One region of the Kribbella qitaiheensis genome, then DNA from elsewhere that is predicted to be linked to it. Evidence: predicted binding sites of a transcription regulator. Region 1 holds the regulator's gene; each other region holds the start of a gene.
What was found. Region 1 encodes LexA, which represses DNA repair genes until DNA is damaged. Its sites were predicted from a motif close to TCGAACANNTGTTCGA; they were not measured.
Positions count from the first base shown of each region.

Region 1 (3,270 bases):
CGAACGGCACTCGACGACCTGGATGCCCTGGTCGCGCCGATCGACCCCGGACTGGCGGACACGGCCGCATTCTGCGCCGAGTACGGCGTTCCGCTCGAAGCGTCCGCGAACTGCCTGATCGTGGAGGGCCGCCGGTCGGCCGTCACGAGGGTAGCGGCCGTCGTCGTACTGGCGACCGCGCGTGCTGACGTCCGCGGCGTCGTCCGGCGACATCTCGACGTCCGCAAACTCTCCTTCACCGCCCACGACGACGCCGTCAGCCGGACGGCGATGGAGTACGGCGGCATCACGCCCATCGGGCTACCGGCTGACTGGCCGGTGCTGGTGGACGAAGCCGTCACCACGGCGGGCTCGGTGATCCTCGGCAGCGGGATCCGCGGCTCCAAGCTGCTCGTCGAAGGCTCGGCCCTCCGCCGCCTGCACGCTGCCCAGATCCTCCAGCTGGCGCTGCCCACCGTCGACGCCGACATCGAGGTCGCGCGCCCAGCCCTGTCCGGCTTCTAGCCCGTCTCCAACCCACCGCCCCAAGGGTGTGGTGGTGGGTACCGGTCGTGGCGAGATGGACAGCGAAAAGATGGACGCCGAGTTCGACGTGGTTGCCGACTGGACCAGGGCAGCGGTCGAGCAACTCGGTGCCGACCATGCGATCCCGGCCGGCTGCCGCGGCAGCGCGAGTCCCTCCGCGCTCGCCTGGCTGGCCGAGGCGCTCGAATTCACCGCCGGGACGAGGCTGCTCGACCTGGGTGCCGGGATCGGCGGTCCGGCGGCCTGGGCGGTCCGCCGTTACGGCGTACGGCCTGTGCTGGCCGATCCGATGGAAGGTGCCTGCCGCGCCGCTGCCCGGCTGTTCGGCCTGCCGGCTTTCGAGGCGGACGGGACGGCCGTTCCGTTGCGAACGGCATCAATCAGTACTGCGTGGTGTCTCGGCGTCCTCTGCACGGTCGAGGACAAGGCCGGCCTCTTGGCGGAGCTGCACCGAGTCCTCGCTCCCGGCGCCGGCCTCGGGCTCCTCGTCCTGGTCGCCCAGACCACCCACCTGGATCCGATCCCGGCGGGCAATTCTTTCCCGACCCAGACCGAGCTCCAGGACCTCTTGAGCCAGAGCGGCTTCACGATCGAGGAACAGGTCGCCGACCCGCGCGACACACCGTCCTCCTGGACCCGCCGGACCGACCGCGTCGACGCTTTGATCCGCCGGCAACACCACGATGACAAGGCCTACCTCCAGGCCGAGGAACAAGAAGACCGCCTCGGCGTGCTCCTCTCCAGCGGCCAGCTCAGCTCCCAGCTCCTCCACGCCACCCGCTCGAGCCGAGCCTGGAGCTGATCGGGGTCAGACGCTCCGGAGTACGGAGACCACGACGCCGAGGACGGTGGCCTGGTCGCCGTCGATGACTTCGTACTCCGGGTTGCGCGGTTCCAGGAACACGTGGCCGTTGCGGCGGCGATAGACCTTGACGGTCGCCTCGTCGTCGATCATCGCGGCGACGATCTGGCCGGAGTGGGCCTCGGACTGCTGCCGGACGACGACGGTGTCGCCGTCGCAGATCGCGGCGTCGATCATCGACTCGCCCCGCACCTTCAGAGCGAAGACGGTGCCACGCCCGGTCAGGCCGCGCGGCAACGAGAGGAACTCGTCGACGTGCTCGATGGCGGAGATCGGCGTACCGGCCGCGATGTCACCGACCACCGGCACGGAGACCGAGTCGTCAGAGGTCGACTCCGACGGGGCTGACCGCAGGAACGCCCGTACGTCGATCGGTCGCGACACGGAGGCGCTGCGACGCAGAAACCCCTTCTCCTCAAGGCTCGTCAAGTGCTTCGACACGGAAGAGGTCGACCGCAGGCCGACCGCATCGCCGATCTGCCGGCTGCTCGGGGAGTACCCGTTCTTGACCACACAGTCCCGGATCACCCCCAGGATCCGCTGCTGCCGCTCCGGCAACACAGAGGTGTCCAACTGACCGAACGGCTCAAGATCGTCGTAGCTCACCGCGAAATACTAGAGTGCGCTGGACCTCTGCCCGGTACCGCCTCGCAGGTCGGTGAAAGGTATCGGACAGTTCGGCTCGGATGCGCAGCTCATCAGGTCGTCGCAGCCGACGGCGAGGGCCGAACGCAGGGTTGCCGCGATCACCGATAGGTCGGCGATCCGGGTTTCGATGTCGGCCAGTTTCGTGGCGGCGCGTTCCTTCAGGTCCGTGCCGTGATGGTGACCGCCGACCTTGAGCAGGTCGGCGATCTCGTCCAGCGAGAAGCCGAGGCGCTGGGCGGCCTTGATCACGCGGAGGGTCGTCACGGCCTCGGGTGGGTAGAGGCGGTGGCCGCCGTTGGTGCGGTCCGGTTCGGCGAGTAGGCCGCGGCGTTCGTAGTACCGGAGAGTCTGGAGGTTGACTCCGGCTGCGCTGGCGACCTGGCTGCTGCGGAGCTTCATGAGAGTGCGGCGGTGGCTCGGGTGGCCAAAGCGTCGAGGACCGTACTGCGGGTCGGTGGGACCGTGGCGGTCAGGAGGATCTCGCCGTTGTGGCTGGGGGAGAAGGTGAAGGTGAAGAACGAGCAGCAGTCCGTTTCCCGGGCGGTGAGCGCTCTCGCGGTTTCCTCGGCAGCGGCGTCGAGGCGCAGTTCGAGAGCCGAGTCGGTGCGGACGACAGCTCGCAGGGAGGTTGCGAAGAGGTCGTCGAACTCGGCGACTCGTAGTGGTTGCTCGGCGGTCGGCAAGGTGCATGCATCGGGCACCCAGTTCTCTGTACTCATGGAACGACGGTAAACCCGTACCCCGGTACCGGATGCAAGCTGATTGGATGGTTGGTATGGGTGGCTCACTCAGCGGGCAGCAGCGGTTGGTTCTTGGGTGGTTGGCGGAGCTGGCGGTGCCCGCGGATGAGTTTCCGTCGGCGAGAGACGTTGGTGTTGTCGAGTTCGTGGAGCGGGTGCTTGCCGAGGATCGGCCGGACTGGTTGCCGCGGGTGGTGCGGGGGCTCGAGGTTGCTGGGATGGAGCCCGACCTTGACGTAGTACTGGCTGATCCGGACGGGGCGTGGCTGGTTCGGCTGCTGGCACAGGGGTTCTATGCGGGCGAGGGGCAGTACGACGGGCAGCCGGCGGCGTGGGTGATGGTGGGCTGGCAACCCGCTGCGGGTGGGCCTTGGGAGCCGGTCGAGTTGGAACTCGCAGTCACGCCTCGGGCGGCGTTGGCTGATCGGTATGACTGCGTGATCATCGGGTCGGGGGCTGGTGGGGGAGCGGCTGCGCAAGTGGTTGCCGAGTCGG
Region 1 is NZ_CP043661.1:287,001-290,270, forward strand. Features, by position in the region: gene F1D05_RS01265 (YbaK/EbsC family protein) at 1-504, shown strand, start outside; gene F1D05_RS01270 (class I SAM-dependent methyltransferase) at 539-1,327, shown strand; gene lexA (transcriptional repressor LexA) at 1,334-1,993, opposite strand; gene F1D05_RS01280 (MerR family transcriptional regulator) at 2,003-2,434, opposite strand; gene F1D05_RS01285 (hypothetical protein) at 2,431-2,754, opposite strand; gene F1D05_RS01290 (GMC oxidoreductase) at 2,811-3,270, shown strand, end outside.

Region 2 (3,270 bases), 1.0 Mb from region 1:
GTGTGTCGGCGCGTAGCGGGCCAGCACGCTGCCGTCGCGGGCGATCAGGAACTTGGTGAAGTTCCACTTGATCCGCCCGCCCAGCAGGCCGCCCTGCTCGCGTTTGAGCCAGTTGAACAGCGGCAGCGTCTTGGACCCGTTCACGTCGATCTTGGCGAACATCGGGAAAGACACGTGATAGATCGTCGAACAGAAGTTCGCGATCTCGTTCTCGTCGCCGGGCTCCTGGTGGCCGAACTGGTCGCAGGGGAATCCGAGCACGGAGAAGCCCTGCTTGCGGTATGTCTTGTACAGCTTCTGCAGGCCGGAGTACTGCGGGGTCTGGCTGCATTGCGAGGCCGTATTCACCACCAGGAGCACCTGGTCACGGAAGTCGGCAAGAGACTGTTCATTGCCTTCGATCCGGGTGGCACTGAAGTCATAGACAGTCGTCATATCTCAATCCTGACATGTCTGCGCTGACTCCGCTCGCCGTCTGAGATGTCAGACACGCCGCAGAACTGTTACGACCTTCCCGAGAATGACCGCATCCTTGCCGTCGATCGGCTCGAACGCCGGGTTGTGCGGAAGCAGCAGGATCTCGGTCGCGGTCTTCTTGAACGTCTTCACCGTCGCCTCGCCGTCGATCATGGCAGCGACGATGTCGCCGTTCTCGGCGGTCTGCTCCTGCCGTACGACGACCCAGTCGCCGTCGCAGATGGCCGCGTCGATCATCGACTCGCCCTTGACCTTCAGCATGAACAGGGTGCCTTCCCCGACCATTGCCCTGGGCAATGGGAAGACCTCTTCGATGTCCTGCTCGGCAAGGATCGGGTTACCGGCGGCGATCTGGCCGACCACCGGCACGTAGACCGCGTCCGGGTGGGCGTCGCCCGCCCCGGTCTCGTCGTACGAGGTCTGCCGGACCGAACCGACCGAACCGCGGCGCGCCGCGTCGGCGACCTCGCCCGGATAGCGGACCTCGATCGCGCGCGGGCCGGTTCGGGTCGCGGCGCAGCAGGCCCTTCTGCTCGAGCACCTTCAGCTGGTGCGACACCGACGAGGAGCTGGTCAGACCGACCTTCTCGCCGATCTCGCGCATCGACGGCGGGTAGCCCCGGCTGTCGACGGAATCGCGGATCACGTCCAGGACGCGGCGCTGACGCGGGGTCAGACCGGTGGCGTCGGCCGGGCCGTCAGGCAGCTCGGACACCGTCTTGGCGGCCTTGGTAGCTGCCCCCGCGGCGGTGCGCTCGTCCTTGCTGGAACCTCTCGGCGTCCTGGCCATCGGTGGCAACTCCTCGGGGTCAGGCCGGCGGTCGAACCGCCGGCCAAGCTTTCAACGACTGAGAAGACCGTAGACCGAATTCTGAGATTCTTCAAACATCTGTTCGAAGGCGTGTCGATTCGCACGTTTGTTCGTGTGTCAGGTTATAGAGCCATCGCGGCGGGCCCGCCGGCGGGAATATCGGCGGCGTGTCGGCGTTGGAAATGGTTGCGTACCGGGCCGGGTTCGGTTAATCATTCGTACAGGCGTTCGATCGAACAGGTGTTCGGATCGGGTCGCCGGAGCGGTTCGGGGCGGCGCTCGACGAAAACTGTCGGCGCCGGCCGGTAGACAGGGATCGACACCGCAGGACGAGGTCTGAACGAGGTCTGGAGGATCCGATGAGTACAGCGGCCCTGGCGGCAGGCGCGACCACGGCTGTGCCCGAGGTGGGCGGCAGTCGCCCGACCCGGCGCCGCCGCATCGCCGGCACCACCACCGAAAGCCTTCCGGTCCGTGCCTGTTCCGGTGACGACCTCGGCCGGCACCTCCAGATGGCGGAGATCGAGCCGCCGGCCTTGCGACTGACCAGGCGCGGCCGGCTGCTGCTGACCACGGTCTCGGTGCTGATCTTCGGTGCCGCGGTCGCCGTCCTCGGCCTCCGGGTCGCCGGCGTACTCGAGCCGGCGCCGCAGTTCACGCACACCATCTCGGTCCAGGTCGGCGCCGGTCAGTCCCTCTGGTCGATCGCCCAGGAGACCAACCCGACCGAGAACGCGGCCACCGTGGTCGAGCAGATCGCCGACCTGAACAACCTGCGTACCCCGGCCGACATCACCCCCGGCCAGACCCTCCAGATCCCGGTCCGCTAACCCTGGTCCGCTAGTCCTGGCCGAGCAGTGTGGACACAATGACCGCCTGACCGGTTTCGAAGGACTGATTGGCCGCGAGCCCGACCAGCAATGAGCGCGCGCCATCGTGGTGATCCGCACTGCGACCCAGCGGATCGTCGCAGGGGGAGCCGAACAGCGACTCCAGCAACCGCGCATCCCCGCCGCCATGGCCTTGTCCGAGCTCATGGTGCAGCAACGTCCGCGGCGGCTCCCACAACGGATGAAGCGTCAGTAGCGCCTCGGTCTCACCCGGCGCGGCGTCACCATGCTGGACCGCCGTCGCATGCCGCTGCTCCTCGGGCGGAGTTGCGAACGTGTTCTCCCGCACCAGCAACTCCAGCCGCCCGGAGCTCCCGTTGAAGGCGATCCGGTAGCCCTCCCAAGGCGAGTACGCCGTCAGGTGATAGCTCAGCGAAGCTCCCGAGGCATAGCGAACCAGTATCGCCATGTCGTCCTCGATCGTGATCCCCTCGCCGAACACGTTCTGGTCCCGGTGGTAGCCGTCCTCGTGCTCGGCCTCGAGATAGAGCTCCCGCAGTACGTCGTTCGCCGCGAGCTTGATCGCGAACGGATCGTCCGCGGCCGCCGCCGAACCGTCGGCCCGTTCGTAGTCCCGCGCCAGCCCGCGGCGCTGACCGTTCTCGGCGCCGTAGAAGAACAACTTGCCGTCGGCAAAGACCTTGACCGGTTCGGAACCGATCCACCAGTTCACCAGGTCGAAATGGTGCGTCGCCTTGTGCACCATCAGCCCGCCCGCGTTCGCCTTCTCGCGGTGCCAGCGCCGGAAGTAGTCGGCGCCGTGCCGGACGTCCAGCAGCCATTCGAAGTGCACCGAGCCGATTTCCCCGATCGCGCCCGACTGCAGTACTTCGCGGACCTTCTCGTGCACCGGGTTGTAGCGATAGTTGAACGCCACCCGCACCGATCCGGTCGCCTTCTCCGCGGCAGCCAGAATGCGCCGGCAGCGGGCCGGATCCATCGTCATCGGCTTCTCCGTGACGACGTCCAGCCCCGCCTCCAGTGCGCTCACGATGTAGTCGTCGTGAGTACGGTCCATCGACGTCACCACCACGACGTCGACCTGTTGTTCCTTCAGCATCAGCTCGAAATCGGCTGCCTTGTACTGCGGAA
Region 2 is NZ_CP043661.1:1,283,619-1,286,888, reverse strand. Features, by position in the region: gene F1D05_RS05750 (glutathione peroxidase) at 1-435, opposite strand, end outside; partial or broken gene lexA (transcriptional repressor LexA) at 484-1,267, opposite strand; gene F1D05_RS05740 (LysM peptidoglycan-binding domain-containing protein) at 1,648-2,118, shown strand; gene F1D05_RS05735 (Gfo/Idh/MocA family protein) at 2,129-3,270, opposite strand, start outside.
Region 2: the regulator LexA is predicted to act here: its motif matches at 1,521-1,536, upstream of F1D05_RS05740 (LysM peptidoglycan-binding domain-containing protein).

Region 3 (3,270 bases), 2.9 Mb from region 1:
CTCTGACCAGCAGTTCGAGTGGGGTGCCGGCGATGCCGCCGGCGTCGTTGACATCGCGAACGGCCAACTCGAGTCCGGCTAGGAGGTGTTGCCCTGCCTCTACCCAGCCAGGCCGAGTGAGCGGGACGAGAGCGCCGATCCGGATAGCTGATCCGTCGAGACCAGGCGGCGAGGGCTCCGATGGCGGCGAGGACTGCGACGGCAGCGAGGGCGGTGATGGTGGCGAGGGCGGTGATGGCAGCGATCGTGGCGTGCTCATGAGTTGGCCTCTCCCGGCTGACGAGTCGGACGCAGTGCCCCGATCGCACAGTGGCGTCGGTCGCAGATGACCTGATCACACAGCGCCGAAGCCCGGCGAGCAACCGCTTTTCAGATCACCTGGCGGCCATGGTTCTAGAAAAGCGTGTCCTGGCTGAGGTCCGGGGTGGCTGGTGGGACAGGGGCCGGTGCCTTGCGGGGACCTCGGAAGCGAGCCCGGGTGGGGTCCGGTTCTCCCCAGCCGGAGTCTGAGCCTTGGCCTGGAATCTCGACGATGCCCAGCCGCTTGGTGGGGGTGACCGGTTCGCTGTCGGAGCGAGAGCGGTGGCGGGAGGAGGAGCCGAAGCCATGTTTGTCAAGGAGAGGGCGGACCTTCGCCTCGAAGTCGCGGCGGAAGCTCGGTGAGGCGTTCGCACCCCGCGAGTAGAGCTGCTCATAGCGTGAAACCAGGTCTGGACGCTCCTGGGCGAGCCAACCCATGAACCATTCCTTCACGCCCGGCCTCAGATGCAGGACGAGCGTCGTCACCCCGGTCGCGCCCGCCTCCGCCAGCTCACCCAGCAGCTCGTCCAGTTGCTCAGCAGAATCGGTCATCCACGGCAGCACCGGCGCCACCATCACGCCGCACGGCAGGCCGGCTGAACGCACTGCCCGGATCAGGTCCAGACGGCCGCGCACCGACGGCACGCCAGGCTCGAGACGCTTGCGGAGCTCCTCGTCCCCCAGCGCCAAGGAGATACCGATCCCGACCGGCACCCGCTCGGCCACTTCCGTCAGCAGCGAGAGGTCGCGCTTGAGCAACGTCCCCTTCGTCAGGATCGACAACGGCGTACCGGAATCCGCCAGCGCCTCGATGATTCCCGGCATCAGCCGGTAGCGCCCCTCCGCCCGCTGGTACGGGTCGGTATTGGTGCCGAGGGCAACTTGGTCACCACGCCACGAGGGCCGCGCCAGCTCCCTGCGGAGTACGTCGGCGACGTTCGTCTTGACCACGATCTGCTGGTCGAAATCCAGGCCCTGGTCCAATTCCAGGTAGCGATGGCTCGGACGCGCGAAGCAGTACCGGCAGGCGTGCGTGCAACCGCGGTACGGATTGACCGTCCAGTTGAACGGCAGCCCGGACCCGGGCACCGAGTTCAGCGCCGACCGCGCCAGCACCTCGTGGAACGTCACGCCACGGAACTCCGGCGTCGTCACACTCCGCACCAGGCCCGCGATCGACCCCAGCCCCGGCAACGTCCCCGGCGTTTCCTTGTCGATCTGCTGTCCAGCCCATCGCATGGATGATAGTCGAACACATGTTCGCCGCGCTTTCAAGGCCAGCGGTTCCCGACGTTGTCACCTTCCGTAATCGTCGTCCGTGACCTACTGTCACAAGAAGAGACCGGGGGATCCGATGCATAATGCAGCGAAGGTCATCATCAGCGTTGTCGTCCTGGGGCTGGGGCTCAGTGGATGCTGCAACGGCGCCGACTGTGAGGTCACGCCGACGCCGGCCACGAGCCGGATCAGCATTCCACCCTTCTCACCGCCGCCGTCGGATCCGCCGCCGGCCAAGGCGACCTATCAGGTTCCACGGACCGACTGCCCCGGCAACTACGGTGTCCCGCTCGTCGTCACGACGGACACCGAGGCCGAGGTGGAGTACATCGACAAGATCACCGCGTGTACGACGGTTTCCGGAGCCACGACCTATCTGGAGAACAACAGCGACGCCGTCTGGGTACTGCGGAACACGGGCAGCGTGGACGGCGACGTGACGCCCTGGGGCGACACCCTCACCATGACCTCGTACCGCGGAATCTTCGCAGCCGGCCGGAACTTCCTCGTGCCGGGAGGCGTCGTCACGGTCGACCTGCCACCGGCCTCGCTCGCGTGGGATCTGGAACTTCCGCTCACGGTCGGGTGGGTGGGGCATTCCGTGGTCGCGGGGAAGATCGCGTCACTCGGGCAGCAGGCCTTGGCCGATGCACTCAAACGCACCGGCCGGCTCAGTCCGGCACTGGTCCAATGCACCCTCGCGGTCACGAAGTACGCCGGGACCGTCGACGGACTGGCGGACAAGCAGTTGTCCACCATCGTCATGGAGGGGTTGGGCGTCGGGATCGCCACCAGCAAGTGCCGCGACGAAACCCTGAAGGTGACTGTCCGGGAGCCGACCACGAAGCTGCCGATCGCCTTGTCCGACGACATCGCCAAGGCGAGCAGGGTGACCGAGTACCTCGAAGGCATCGACAAGTTCCTCAACTATGCCAAGCAAGGCAGCCGCTTCTCCAAACTGGCCATCCGTTTCGTCGCCCACCTCTGAGGAGCGCACCGGCCTCTGTCGCCGCGATGGCGTAGCGTGTGGCGCCCGGGGGTGGGACGAGAGGCTGGGCATGGGGAGCGAGAACTTTCAGGTCGATCTGCACGGGATCGTCGATCTGCTGAGCAATCACCTGTACAGCAGTCCGCGGGTCTATCTGCGGGAGCTGTTGCAGAACGCTGTGGACGCGATCACCGCGCGCCGGACGCGAGAGCCGGACGCGCCGGCGCGGATCGACGTACGGACCGGTGCTGATCGGCTGAGTATCACCGACACCGGGATCGGGCTCGGGCCCGACGAGGTGCGGGAGTTGCTGGCGACGATCGGGCGGAGTTCGAAACGGGACGAGATCGGCTTCGCGCGGACCGAGTTCCTCGGCCAGTTCGGCATCGGGCTGCTGTCGGCCTTCATGGTCTCCGACGAGATCGAAGTACTGACACAGCCCACCGGCGGCCCGGCCACGCGCTGGGTCGGTACTGCGGACGGGCGATACTCCATCACCGAGGCGGGCCCGGCCGGAGAAACCGGTACGACGGTGACGCTCAACGCGCGTCGCGGTGCCGAGCAGTGGTTCAAGCAGGCCACCGTAATCGAGCTGATCAAGCTCTTCGGTGCTTTGCTTCCGCTCGAGATCCGCGTGGACGGCGAGCAGGTCACCGAGGGCAAGGCGCCTTGGGAGAGCACCGGCGCGACCCAACGGGCCGAGC
Region 3 is NZ_CP043661.1:3,202,516-3,205,785, forward strand. Features, by position in the region: gene F1D05_RS14715 (ABC transporter substrate-binding protein) at 1-205, opposite strand, end outside; gene F1D05_RS14720 (Rv2578c family radical SAM protein) at 394-1,539, opposite strand; gene F1D05_RS14725 (hypothetical protein) at 1,655-2,566, shown strand; gene F1D05_RS38855 (HSP90 family protein) at 2,637-3,270, shown strand, end outside.
Region 3: the regulator LexA is predicted to act here: its motif matches at 1,549-1,564, upstream of F1D05_RS14720 (Rv2578c family radical SAM protein).